Regions from separate parts of the Marinifilum sp. genome, predicted to be linked through region 2. Evidence: riboswitches for the same ligand, from Rfam matches in the RefSeq annotation. Region 2 holds a riboswitch; each other region holds the start of a gene.
The links. A riboswitch is a leader RNA that binds a small molecule or an ion and turns the genes downstream of it on or off. The one in region 2 is predicted to bind cobalamin.
Positions count from the first base shown of each region.

Region 1: another riboswitch for cobalamin. It lies ahead of ACO05S_RS02045 (ABC transporter substrate-binding protein); the one in region 2 lies ahead of ACO05S_RS16445 (TonB-dependent siderophore receptor).
Region 3: another riboswitch for cobalamin. It lies ahead of ACO05S_RS04070 (TonB-dependent receptor); the one in region 2 lies ahead of ACO05S_RS16445 (TonB-dependent siderophore receptor).

Region 1 covers NZ_OZ246019.1:522,498-527,349, forward strand. Annotated here, with positions in the region: gene ACO05S_RS02040 (iron chelate uptake ABC transporter family permease subunit) at 1-629, opposite strand, end outside; gene ACO05S_RS02045 (ABC transporter substrate-binding protein) at 633-1,814, opposite strand; cobalamin riboswitch at 1,902-2,038, opposite strand; gene ACO05S_RS02050 (hypothetical protein) at 2,098-3,111, opposite strand; gene ACO05S_RS02055 (T9SS C-terminal target domain-containing protein) at 3,475-4,074, shown strand; gene ACO05S_RS02060 (hypothetical protein) at 4,280-4,633, shown strand.
Region 2 covers NZ_OZ246019.1:4,238,319-4,243,170, forward strand. Annotated here, with positions in the region: cobalamin riboswitch at 1-158, shown strand, start outside; gene ACO05S_RS16440 (YitT family protein) at 507-1,511, shown strand; cobalamin riboswitch at 1,587-1,808, shown strand; gene ACO05S_RS16445 (TonB-dependent siderophore receptor) at 1,936-4,473, shown strand.
Region 3 covers NZ_OZ246019.1:1,056,784-1,061,635, reverse strand. Annotated here, with positions in the region: gene ACO05S_RS04075 (sirohydrochlorin cobaltochelatase) at 1-386, opposite strand, end outside; gene ACO05S_RS04070 (TonB-dependent receptor) at 449-2,710, opposite strand; cobalamin riboswitch at 2,806-3,023, opposite strand; gene ACO05S_RS04065 (RNA methyltransferase) at 3,189-3,659, shown strand; gene pcaF (3-oxoadipyl-CoA thiolase) at 3,664-4,852, opposite strand, start outside.

The DNA of each region.
Region 1 (4,852 bases), 1.0 Mb from region 2:
CCCATTACTTTCATTTCTGTCCAACCTACTCCGGCCAACGATCCAAATGTCCATACAATGAAACTTTGTATTTGCTCAGGATCGCTAAAATATTGCAGTATATTAACTATTGCACCTGTAATACTGCCAAACATGATACCAATAATTAAAAGGGATACACTATCTGATATACGAATTGAAGCAAGTGCTACCAATAAAAACACCAAGGATGCACCTGCTACTGCAGCAACTACAAGAGCCCAACTTCCAAGGAATCCTGAAACAACACCAAAAAAGGCAGGTACAATAGCCGAAGTCATTACCATAAGAGCAACTCCCAAACTTGCACCAGAGCTAATTCCCAATACAAAAGGTCCGGCTAATGGATTTCGAAACAAGGTTTGCATCATTAAACCCGTTACCGACAGTCCGGCACCAACAAAAATCGCTGTTAATGCTTTCGGTAATCTAAAGTTAATTACAATGTAGTTCCAGGAATTTTTAACATCTCCACCTGCTAAAATGGCAAATACTTTTTCGAAAGGAATATTCACCGAACCAAAAATCAAATCCAAAAGTAAAAGTCCAATGATAAGAAGGCACAATGCGCCAAATAATATCGATACAAGTTTCCCTTTTTGCGAAATCATATCTTACTTCAATTTTTGGAAAAAATGCAATTCGTAATTAGGCAACAATTCAGGATGTAAAATCTTTATCACATCCTTAAATACAATGTCAGGTTGCATCACTCCAGATTCATACCAATCATTTGCCCCACTCTCCTTCATCCTTTTGGTATAGCAATAAACTTGTTTGGTTTTAAAGGGTTTAAACAAGCTATATCTTTTATCCAAACCAGAAAGGTCTTCCATTGTTCTACATTGTCCCGGCCCAAACCATATATCTGCGTCATGTTGCTTGTCAAACACTGTCTCAAAACTTAAAGGCATACTACCTCTGCTACTGTCAGAAAACCAATAATAATCAGCTTTACCATCGCGTAACAATTGTGCCATGTACGATTGCCCACCCGGCATATACCAAGTTCCTTTAAAATTATAGCCAGACAATATGCTAGGTCCAGTTTCTGCATTCGTAACCAAAGCTTTTAAATCGTTGTAGTTTTTATCAATTTTCTCGAAATACTGATTGGCTTCGGCCTCCTTATTAAAAAAGGCAGCAATAAACTTTGCCCATTCGGCACGAGCCAAAGGGGAAGATTCCATCCATTCGATATTATAAGCAACAGGCAATCCAGCTTGCATTAATTTGGTTTCTTTTTCCGTAATCTTCATAAATCCAGCAACCATAACCAAATCAGGATCAAGTTCAACAATCTTTTCAAAATTCAGAGTCTCAGCATGACCAACAGCTTGAATTTTTCCTTCTTTCGATTTTTTATCGAGATCTTGATCATATATCCTATCAGGCAAAGAAACGGCAACAATTTTATCATCCACTTTCAGAAACTTTAAAATCCCAATTTGAGTACTTGATAAGGCTGCAATGCTTTTAACGGGAACTTCTACCAACAATCCGTCTGTAGGAATATTCGGTACCTCCTCTCCTCTGTTTTTTAAATAATATTTCTGAAAAATCTTACCAGGATTCCATGGATCCCAAACAATTATCTCCTTTAAATTATTCTCAAGAATCTTGATTTCGAATCCTTTTGCGTATTTCAGTTTTGTTTGCTGATAAAAGGACGTATCAACAGCACTGGGTTTCGAATTCTTTGAAGTTTGCTTTTTTTGCTCTCCCGATTGGCATGCAACAAAACCTAAAACAGTAAGGAGCAACAAGTTTAGGCCGATCTTTTTTAATAAGTTCATTTTTCCACAAGTTATTGTGGGGAAGGATAATCAGAAAATACAATTCTCAAAAATCATACTCTCGTTACTCAGTTCCCCGAAGTCACGAAATAAGTTATCAACCGGGCAGGTATTCCGACTTACCCTCTTTCAAGGAAGGATTACGGCTGCGGGGACAGCTTTGGATTCACACCAAATTCCCTTTTCATTCTAAATAGCTAGAAACCCAATTGCTGCAAAGCTATGCAATATTTTGAAACTTCATGAAGTTTTAGCATCACTTATAGAATTTGATTTTGTTTATCTACTTCAAACTGTTTTGCTGTACTTCTAATTTTTCTGTGAATTCATCCAAACTTTTTGTGATAAGTTCGTGAACCACTATCTCAGGTTGAATTTCTGTAATAATATCTTTTACCCGTTCGGTTTTAAAAGGCAAATGCTGATCGATTTGCAAAACATGATTACGAGCTGCCAAATATTTTTCGGGATGAGTTAATTTTTCCCAATTCTCAGGAAAACCATTTTGTATTTGTTGTAACTGATATTCTCCCGACAAACTACAATTCAAGTGTAAACTTTTAATTTTATCTTGCACACCTTTCGACAATCTTGATATTCTATCCAACACAAAATCGATTGCCTCATCCTCGCAACGCAGCGCAGGATTTGTATTCATTAAATGTCCTGTATCAAGTAGAATATTCCAATTACTGAACTCCAGCCTTGCTGCAAAATCATCTATCTCAGCAGGAAATAACAGATCCAAACCTGGCCACCACAAATTTTCAATTGCAATGCTAACAGGAGGCTCACCATGCTTAAACTCTTTTGCCGTTCTATTCAACATTTCGGCTAAGCAGGAGCAAACTTCAATGTTTCTATAAGTATAATCACGAGTAAAAGTATGATCCAATTCAATATGAGCAGCATGAATAACCGCATGTGATGGATGAAATAAGCTAGCATACTCCCACATTTCTTTTTGCGTTTGTACCATTTCTGCGGCATTTCTACCTCCACAATAGAATTTCAAGTATTCAGGCTTTACTTCAGGAAAATAACTTTTTACCGCTTTCTCTCCTTTTCGCCAAACATCTAACCATGTGAGCCAAAAAGGCAAATGAATTGATTTTACAATTTCTCGGGGAATTTCATCTGATGGGTGATCATATCCTATTAACAACTCCACTCCATCAAGCTTTCGTTGGTTAATGTATTCTTTTAATCCCTCCCATCTATTATCAAATCTTTCTATATCGGAAGGATGAACAGAAAAGTCGATTAAGTTTTGATAGCTCATATTTATATTTTGCATCAAAAATAGCTTTAATTGACTATTTCCATACCCGTATTTTCAATCAATTTTTATCTGTTCTTTATCAGATCAAGCAAAAAAATGACGTTTTGCCGCTTTTTGCCAAACTCCGTAAACGTTATCATAAATACCAAAAACGAAAAATACATGTTATTAATGACAAATTTCTTTATTAAACCAATGTAACGCAAACAATTTCGGGGCTTTCCGCAACCGTTGGAAGTTCTTTTTTTTGTTATTTTTCTACTTTTCGAAGATTTTATTTAGATTATTTCTCTTAATAATCCATAGATTTACAATGTCAGCATGAGAGAAAAAACAAGAGCTGATTTTATTAACATTTAATTATTAAATCTTATTACAATGAGAACAAAAAATGTAAATCTAAAAGGAATCGTATTAGGAGTAATACTATTCTTAGGCGCAAGTTCAAGCTTTGCCACTGGTAAAATTAAAATTAACACCTACTTGGATACCGATTTATCTATTGTATCCATCATCAATCCAACAGAGACTGAATTAAAGATGAGAATTTATGACAATGATGGGAACTTGTACTACTCAAAAAAAGTAAAAAGTACTACAACCGATCAAAAACTTTTTGATTTCTCGTATTTGGAAGATGGCCTTTACAAAATCGTATTAACAGGTGCAGAAAAAAGAATCGAAAAAGAGTTTAGTGTAGAAGGAAGTAAGCTAAAAGTAGAAAAAAACAATCCGCTAAATGAAAGAACTTTATTTAGGTCAGAAAAAAACAATCTATTTGTAAGTTTCCTTTCTTTCGAAAACAAAAAATTCAACCTGTCGATTACAGACGAATTTGGTAACGAAGTTTTTGATCAGTCATATACTTCCGCTCCAACTTTCTCAAAAAAGTTTAATGTTACAGCTCTACCTGAAGGAGAATATAAAGTACGTTTAATCTCGAATAATAAAGAATACAACTATGCCTTCAGAAAATAGTGAGCAAAGTGGTTCCAGTGACCAGATGATGCTTATAAATCAAAAATTTTTAATAAGTGTATCCCTTAAAAACTAGAGATACACTTTTTTTATTTATTTCAGAATCGAAAATTTACTTCCTGCCGATCTAATCATACTGCTTGATTTGCAAATCACACCTATAAAAGATATCTTCAAGCTCCCTTAATTTAAATAGATCAGAAAAATGAAAAAACTATTATTTGTAATCGCTATCTGCGGTTTCGTATTAAGCTCTTGCGGAAACAAAACCAAAACAGCTAATTCAGAGGACAAAGCTTGTTGTTGTAAAGAAAAAACTGAAACCACTGCGGATCTTAAAAAAGGATGTGCCAATGGATGTACTCACGGTGCAAAAACAGAGTGTTCTGCCGAAGCCAGTGCTGAGCACAAAGGCGAATGTTGTAAAGACAAAAATACTGGCAAGTGTGAATGCAAAGAAGGAACTTGCAACTCTAAATGCGACAAGGAATCTTGTACTTGCAATCACAAATCAGAAGCAAAAGCTGATATCAAAAAAGAAACTAACAAAGAGTCATAAGAACTCTTAGTATTATACTGCTTGGGTCGTAGAGTATTTCTGCGACCTTTTTTAATCCCTAAAAATATCACGACATTAACAGACTTATACCTGCTCAATTATGAGCCTTAACTTTTGGGGGAAATAAATAAAAATATCGACTTTAGAATAAATTGAAAATGTGCATGCATACTAGAGATCTGATAAGACTACAAGCATTAATTAATTTGGAATGTGTAA
Region 2 (4,852 bases):
GTGAAAATCCGGAACAGTACCCGCTACTGTAATTCTCAGTTTTGCCAGCTTGGTGAAACACAAATGCAATTCCGTCATGCCACTCTAATCTGTATGAGAAGGGGAAGGCTGTTGCAATTGAGGAAAGTCAGGAAACCTGCCAAATAATTACTAATTACATATTGCTTCCTGGATAGAAGTGCATGTAAGAAAAAGTTTGCTAAATAAAAGCACTTGAAGGATTTTAAGTGTGAGTTTTTTAATTAAAAAGTAATTGAATCATGCTTAAAAATAGCTGTTTCTTTATTTTTCTGTACCTACTTGTGAAAGTTCAATTTCCAAAGAGTATTCACTTATAATACTTTCTTAATTGCCAGGATATGATAGCAGTATTTATTCTGGTGCACCTTTTCCTAATCTATAGGCTGGTTAAACAACATTGGTTTTCAATACAATTCATTGCAAAACTGGTATTGCAATGCCTATATCTCACAATTATGTATTCAGAAATATAAAAGATTAAAGAAATGACTTTACTACAGAAAAACAAATTTTTATCCTATCAATGGATTTATCAATACACTTTAGTGATTGCAGGAACCTTTATAATGGCTGCAGGTTTTGTTTTCTTTATTGATCCTCATGGAATCGTACCAGGTGGTGTTTACGGTGTTGGAATCATTATTAATAATCTTACACAAGGCATGTTTCCCAATGGGCCATTTGCCATTAACGAATTAACGGATACTGGATTTTGGCACGAGTGTTTGAAATATGTGAATGAAATGTTTATAAAATATAAAGGTGGAATACCCATTGGTTTTACGGGTTTGCTGATAAACATACCACTTACCATTTTAGGCATAAAGGTATTAGGGTCAAAGTTCGGCATTAAAACGGTAATTGGCTTTATTTTGTGTACCATATTTATTGATTCTTTAACTGCTTGGTGGGGACTAACCCCTTTGGTTGAAGATGTATTGTTATCCTGTGTTTTTGGTGGAATTCTTATTGGTTTTGGTTTAGCCTTGGTATTTAAGGCAAGAGCAACAACAGCAGGTTCTGATATCATCGCAATGATCATCGAAAAGTACACACGCATATCCTTGGGCAAATTGATGATCTATGTTGACTCTACCATTGTTTTGTGTAGTTTGATTGTAGATATTGACTGGCAAATTCCCCTGTATTCATGGATTGTAATCTATATCACCGGAAAAGCAATTGATATGACATTACAAGGGAGCAATGTTGAAAAAGCCATACTTATTATATCCGACCAGTATGAGTTGATAAGAAGTATGATTAGTAATGATTTAAAACGCGGCGGCACATTTATTCAGGGGCAGGGAATTTACAATAAAGCTCCTAAAAATATGATTTTTGTTGTACTGAACAGGCGCGAACTGTCCTTTCTCGAAGACTATATTCACAGAGTTGATCCTGCTGCATTTTTTACTGTGATGGAAACCAACGAAACCATTGGTAAAGGATTTAAATCCCTAAAGGAAAAAGTGGAAGTAGCGAATTGATAAAAAAGATATTTTAGTGAGGTTTCTTTTTGGTTAATTCAATTCAAAATAGAAAGCTAATCTCAAAAAACAATTTATATTTGCAGCGATTTTGGTGTTCGACTCATCCTTTCGGGTGATAGAATGAAAAGGGAATCCGGTGAGAATCCGGAACAGTACCCGCTACTGTAATTCTCGTTTTACCAAATTGGTGAAGCATAACTGCGATACCACTATGCCACTCTGAGCCTTTTTGTGAAGGGGAAGGCGGTCGCAGTTGAGAAAAGTCAGGAGACCTGCCAAATGATAACTAATTGCATTTTGCTTCCGGGAATCGAAGTATATGTATTGAACAGATGCGCGAGTTCGATATTTACTTTTGGTATCATCCTACATTGGTGTGGAGGTAAGGTGTTGTGTTTTATTTACTAAAAAAAGCAAGACCATGATTAAACGACTTAGTGTATTGTTGATTGCCCTTTTGTGTTTACCAGCCGCTATTTGGGCTCAACAGAGTGTAACAGGATTTGTTCTCGATCAGGATTCGGGGAATCCAATCGAAGGTGCCAATTTGTACTTAAAGAAATTAAAATTGGGTACAACATCTAAAAAAGATGGAAGTTTTGAATTTATAAATGTCCCCTCGGGCAAATGCCAATTAAATGTAAGCTTTGTAGGATATGAAAATTATAATCGTACAATTGATACAGGTAAAAAGCACAAATCCATTACTATAAAATTAAAAAGAGCAGTTACCATTCTCGATGGTGTAGATATATCAGCGAAAGCGGTAAGAGAAACCGAAGAAGTGCTGAAACTGGCAGCTCCTCTTAAAGACATTCCACTTACAACATCTACTGTATCCATTGAATTAATGGAGCAAACGCAAGTAACAACTATTAATGATGCTTTAAAATATGCCACTGGGATTAAACCTGTAGTTAATTACGGAGGATTCCAAACTTTTAAAATGCGTGGCTTTGGAGCACCGGTTATTATGCTTGATGGTGCCAGGGATGAACGTATGAATTTTTCAAACAGTGCACCTCTTACATCATTGGCATCGGTTGAAAGAATTGAATACTTAAAAGGTCCTGCATCTGTACTTTACGGTCATTCGGCTGTTGGAGGAATTCTTAACATTGTTCGCAAACAACCAAGTAATACGTTTAATGCGAATGCATCACTTAGTTATGGTAGCTGGGATACAAAAAGAACGGCCTTAGGTTTTGGAAACAAATTAAACGAAAAATTAAGTTATAGGTTCGATGGAAGTTTCTCAGATTCGAAAGGATGGAGAGATGCAAGTGAGAAAACACTAAATGGATACTTGGCTGTAAACTACAATTTAGATGATAGAAATGCCTTAGAATTTAAAATCGGAGCAAACAACGATATCTACGGTACAGAGACAGGTTTACCCGTTGTAAAAAATGACGTTTATTCTGAAAATGATCAGCTATTGTATCGTAAAGGCGATCTTCCTACTAATTTTGATAGAGAACAGCGATATAACGATCCGGCGGATTTTTTGAAGCACAAAAATGTAAATGCATCAGTAAAGTACATTGGAAAAGTAGGAAGCAAATCAAATCTTAAAATACATGCTTCATATACTAATGATGTGATAGATTACTTTTCAACAGAAGCAATAAGATATTTAACTTCCGATTCTCCTATTTATAATAATTACTATTTAAATGGAGATGGAAGTAAAACTTATATTAGTTTAGATTCTTTAAGACGTGCTTATCCTTTCCGTTTTATGCATCGCACGAAAACATACCAAAATTATATCGATTATCAAACCAAATTAGAAACAGGATCATTAAAGCACAAAATAAATGTTGGACACTTTTTTATGTACGTAGATAGAATCTCGTACACAGGATATAGTAAAGAAGATATCTACTATGGAGGTGTGGCTGGCGATTATGTTGATGTGCGTGATGCTACAGTTTCGATAGTTGATCCGGTTTGGAATCAAGGTGGTTTACGATCTAAATTCTCGGGTGCAAGAATATACCGCGAAATGGTGAATGGATTGTACTTTCAGGATTTAATTGAAGTTTCGGATAAACTGAACTTTTTGGCAGCCATTCGTTACGATAATTATCACATGGAAAGACAAACTTCAGGTATAAGTAGAGGACGTAATAAAATTGATAAGACTCCTACAAAAACCATTGTAAATAATGCTTTAACTTACCGATTGGGAGTTGTATATCAACCAAATGATGATCTTTCTCTTTATTCTTCTTACTCAAGCTTTTTCAAGCCTAAAAGAACAGTATACAACGAGAATTATGCATATTTAGACAAAAATGGAATTCAATTCTTTCCAAAAGATGGAGAAGAATTATTTGAGCCGGAAGATGGGTATCAAATTGAAGCTGGTGTAAAATATGATTGGAATAATAAGGTTCAGCTTAATGCAAGTGCCTACTACATTAAGAAAAATAATATTGTAGAGAATCTTGGTGAGGTGGTTGATGGTAAGGTAACATATGGTCAAGTTGGTGTTGTAGATTCAAAAGGTTTTGATATTGATTTTATTTATAAACCTTCAAAAGACTGGAATACCACTTTTGGATATAGTTATAATGTTGCTAAATTCCGAAAATTCTCTAATAGCAAATACAAAACAAACGCTAAAGCAGGCAATAGTGTAAGAAAAAATCCGGAAAATCGTGTTTTTGTTTGGACTCATTACCAAGTGCCAAAAGGTTTGCTTAAGAACTTAAGCTTAGGTGCTGGATTTGATTATACTGATGCCGTGTTCACAAGTTCATCGAATGATTATGAATTGCCATCGTATTGCTTGGTTGATGCTAGCCTTGGGTATAAGTTTGATAAGATGTACATAAAATTAAAAATCAATAATATTTTCGATGAGAATTATTATTCAAGTGGAATATGGTCTAATCAGTTTATTCCAGGGCAAGGACGCAATACCATGTTCACCATTGGTATGGATTTTTAAATGATAATACCGGCATAACACACTACTGCCGCAATTGTTAAGCAATTAGGCTTTTTTTAAAAGGCTTTAATTACTTTTTACAACAGATCGAAAAGCAAATCCCTCATGCTTTATCTATTAAAAAAGATAAACCTGGGATTTGCTTTTATTTTTTAGGTGTAGAAGAACCATATAGCTTAGCAATAGGGGACAGACCGATATTAGAGTACTTTACATGAGGTTATTAAAGAGTGAAGTGCATGGCAATAGTGCTTTAAACTGATTTTTCTGCTAAGCCAATCATGATTATACCCATTTGGTTCGTTAGCGAAGCATATAAAATGAAAATTTAAGCCATTTCAATTTTTAAAAAAGGGTATTAAATCAACATTATAGTCCT
Region 3 (4,852 bases), 1.6 Mb from region 2:
TCTTCACCCGGAATAACATGTAAAGATTGAACTTCGAACTTTGAAAACCCATCTTTCACCATGATTTCCAATGCTTCTTCTGGCGTATCATTGTCGATAATTGTTCCGTTTAGTGAGCCTTCTCCATTACCTTGACGCAATTTGTTGATAATAAGGTCAGATGTATAACCCCATCGAATTGTTTCGCCAGCAAATCGTTCTTTTGCTGTATTGTCGATATTCTTAAATGTTTCTTGTGGTGCTGGGAAAGAAGAACCAAAAGTTACCAATAGAATACCTTCTTTGTCGCCTAAATTGTTTTTGTCATCATTGTCGTCGTCACTACATCCGGTGAAAACCATTGCCAATGTACATAAAGCGATAGCTGATCTTTTAATTAAATTCATTTTGATTTTTTTGTTTTTGTTAATATTGATTTTGTTAGTTGAATTCAAATGTGAATTCGTGATTATTTACTAAAATCTACATCTAATCCTATAAAGAGCGTTCTTCCTGGATTTAATGTGCCGTAATGAGAGCCATATGGCCTGTTATCTGTATAGTTGAACAAGTTGTCGATACCAGCCGTGATTCTTATTTTATAGTTTCTCCACTGCCTGAAACTAAAGTTTGATGTTAGTTTCCAAAGTTGATAGGCGTCAGCGTAACTACGCTCAAGGTCTTCTTCCAAATAGAATCGGTTAGATTTATAAACACCAGATAAGTTGATATTCAACTTCTTCTTCTTCCATCTCTCAGTCCATGAAAGTTTCCAGGTAGCACTGTGTTCCGAAATACCATTTAATCTAATGTCCTGTGTTAGATTTCTGGCATACACATAGCTGTAGCTTCCATTAAAAATGAGTTGCGAAAATATTGGGTAGCTAAAGTGCCAATCTGCACCAAAAGTTCTTGCATCATCAATATTGTAGCGCTTTTTGCTTTCTTCAATTCCTCTTCGCGAGTGATCGTAGGTTGTGGGAATAATTTTGTAATCGATTTTGTCGTATAGGCGATTCAGGTATACACTTAAGCCAGTTTTAAACTTATTTGCACTAAATTCACTGGATAAAGCTAAATAATGTGATTTTTGAGCTTTTAGATCCTCGTTTCCAAGGTACAATCGATACATGCCCATGCGATTACTTTCATAGTAATAGTATAATTCTCTTAGAGTAGGGCTCTTGTAACCATTTGAGTATGTAAACCTGTGAGTGAAATTAGCCTCTTTATACATCATGGTTAATTTGGGAGTTAGTGCAAAACCTGATTTATCATGATAAATACTTCTAATGCCCACAACCAAATCAAACTTTTTGCTAAGTTTCATCTCATCCTGAGTATACAATGAGTAAGTGTAGGAGTTTACATTAGGTGTGCTTAGTCGGTATTTGGCTTCGAGGTATTCGCCTTTAACTTCGCTTCCAAAAATCAATTTGTGCCTGTCGTTTAGCCCTAAAACCCCTTTACATTGTAAAATCACATTCACCTCATCCGAATTTTTGAATCGATCGCCCGGATAGTAGGTTTTCTTAATCACATCTGAATCCGTAATATAGGTTTCGTTGTATTTGTATGGATATTCGGTATAATACAAATAGTTATCTGCATCAATACTGAAACTTAGGTAATCATTCTTATTAAGTTTGTACTTGCCTCCAAGTGATACAGCCCTGTCGTTGTAGTAATAGTTGTGCATTTGCGCCCTGAATGGAAAGTACAGTGTTTTTTCGTACCAGGACAAATCCATATTTAAACTCAATTTTTGATTTACCTCGTACTCTAAAAGCTGGCTAATGGTATATGCTTTACTTTTGTTTACTGGTTTGTAGAAGGTATGAACCAAAAAAGGCAAATCATGATTAGATTCCCATTTGTTGTTATACTTCATTGAATTCAGCTGATATCCTGCCTTCTGTTTGTAATTAAAAGTGGTTTTCCCCGATAGTTTTCCTTTGCTAAAACCAAAGCTGTTTAGTTGTTTAAATTCTCCATAAGCACCCAGTCTGGAACTAGAGTTCACGCTTGTTTTGCCTTTTAATTTTTTGGTGATGATATTGATTACACCAGCAATGGCATCTGATCCATACAGTGTAGATGAGGCACCCTTAACAACTTCGATTTGCTCAATATCGTCTGAGTTAATTCGACTCAAATCGGTATAACCACCAACACCACCAGTAAGTCTTTTTCCGTTTACAAGAACTAGAACATAGTCTCTTCCCAAACCATTTATCTTGATATTAGAACCCATAGAGCTTCTGGTATAATCTATTGAGGAAGAAATGCCAGAAATGATCTCTTCAATATTTCTTCCCGAAAGATCTGTAATATCAGATTTGGTAATTATTTCGGTTTGTACAGGGGTATTATCAATTTTGTGATGAGTTCCCGTTCCTGTTACAACCACAGGTGCTATGCAAAATGATTTTGGTTGAAGTGCAATATTAAAGCTATAAGGATCAGTATCTAATGTGATCGTTTGACTGAATTTTTCGTAACCCAAAACCGAAACAGAAAGAATATATGATCCTTTTTTAAGTTCATCAAATCTATATAAACCGCCATTATTAGTAGTTGTGGTAACATTTAAACCATCCAAATAAAGGTAGGCAAAATCAATACCTTCATTGGTTTTGTTATTGTACACCTTGCCACTAAGGCTAATTTTTTGTGAGAATGCGGAAAAACATACTATCTGCATTAACATCATGCAAAAAAACTTATGCATAGTAAAAATTTACTAATGCATTCCTGGAACAAATGAGGTAAATGTATTCTGAAAATAAAACCAACCATCATTAACTTCTTTTCCCGGAAGCAATAATTAAACAATAACTGTTGGCAGGTTTCCTGACTTTCCCTATTCTTAACTCCTTCCCATCCCCAAATATCGGGACAGTGGATAATGACTGTTAAGAAAAAATTAATGCCTAAGCATTAATGGGATTTACAGTAGCGGGTACTGTTCCGGAATTACACCGGATTCCCTTTTAACCCAATTTGCTGATTGCAAATCGAGCACCAAAAGCGTTGCAAATGTATTATTTTTTATTGATAAGAAAAATAGAACTGGAGTCAATACTTGTGTTAAGGAGCATTTTTTTGTTGAAAGCGTGCTGAGACAAAATAGATGTTCGATTCTGTATTTCTCTCATGAACTATTCCCCGATAAACTTCTATATTTACTGCCGCAAATCAGAATACAAATGATAGATACATTAGAACAAGGATTTTTTGGTATTGGTATACAGAACGGAAAAACACCCGAGAACTTAGGTGTGTTGTGGCGTTCAGCCCAGAATATGGGCGCTAGCTTTATATTTACTGTTGGTAAACGCTATGCAAAGCAAGCCTGTGATACACATAAAGCAACGGGAGCTATGCCATATTTCCATTACGATAATTTCGATGATTTTTATGCTCATCTGCCTAAAGGAGCTGTTTTGGTGGGAGTGGAGCTTGATGATAAGGCTGTAGAATTGGAAGAATTCAAGCATCCACGTCGTTGTGTGTATCTTTTAGGAGCCGAAGACAATGGCTTAACCAAAACTGCAATCGAAAAATCGCATCACCTGGTAAAGTTTGATACTCGTTTAAGTATAAATGTATCTGCAGCAGGTAGCATCATCATGTACGATAGAAATCTAAAAACTAAGCTTGGCAAGACTTTATATTGATTTTCTAGACTTTTTCTAGTACAATAGCAATTCCCTGTCCAACTCCAATACACATGGTGCAAAGTGCATATTTAGCATCGGAGTTGATGAGCTGATAATAAGCCGATGTAGTGATGCGGGCTCCACTCATTCCAAGCGGATGACCTAAGGCAATAGCGCCTCCCAAAGGATTAATACGAGGATCATCATCAGCAAGACCCAGTTCACGAGTACAACCAAGCGATTGGGCAGCAAATGCTTCATTTAGTTCAATAATGTCCATATCATCAAGTTGGAGTCCCGTTAGTTTAAGCACTTTTTGTGTGGCGCTTACTGGTCCCATACCCATAATTCGAGGCAGAACACCAGCAGTGGCCATGCCCAATATCTTCACTTTAGGAGTTAGTTTGTACCTTTTTACAGCTTCTTCGGAAGCCAATAAAATTGCTGCAGCACCATCATTTACTCCCGAAGCATTTCCTGCTGTTATACTTCCATTTGGTCCTGAAATGGATTTTAAACTGGCCAGTTTCTCCAATGAGGAAAGTCGGGGATGCTCGTCGGTAGAGAAGAGGATTGGTTCGGCTTTTCGCTGTGGTATTTCAACTGGAACAATCTCGTGAGCCAAACTTCCATTTTCCTGAGCTATTTGAGCTTTCTCCTGACTCCATCGGGCAAATTTGTCTTGATCCTCACGACTGATATTAAAATCATCTGCAATATTTTGTGCCGTTTGAATCATTCCTTCGGTACCATACAATTGGTCAAGCTTTTTATTCACAAATCGCCAACCGATTGTTGTATCTTCCAGTTTTTGAGTACGACCAAAAGCTGTTTCGGCTTTTCCCATCACAAAAGGAGCTCTTGACATGCTTTCTACACCTCCGGCAATCATAACATGCGCTTCTCCTGCTTTTATGGCTCTTGCAGCACTTCCAATAGCATCCATTCCCGATCCGCACAAACGATTAATGGTGACTGCCGAAACTATTTCAGGAAAACCAGCCAAAAGAGTAGCCATACGAGCTACATTTCGGTTGTCTTCACCCGCCTGATTGGCACAGCCCATTAAAACATCATCAATGGCGTTCCAATCCATATCGGGATTTCTGTCCATTAAGGCTTTTAAAGGAATTGCTGCCAAATCATCGGTTCGAATCGAAGCTAATGATCCTGAATATTTTCCTACAGGTGTTCTTATGGCATCGCAGATA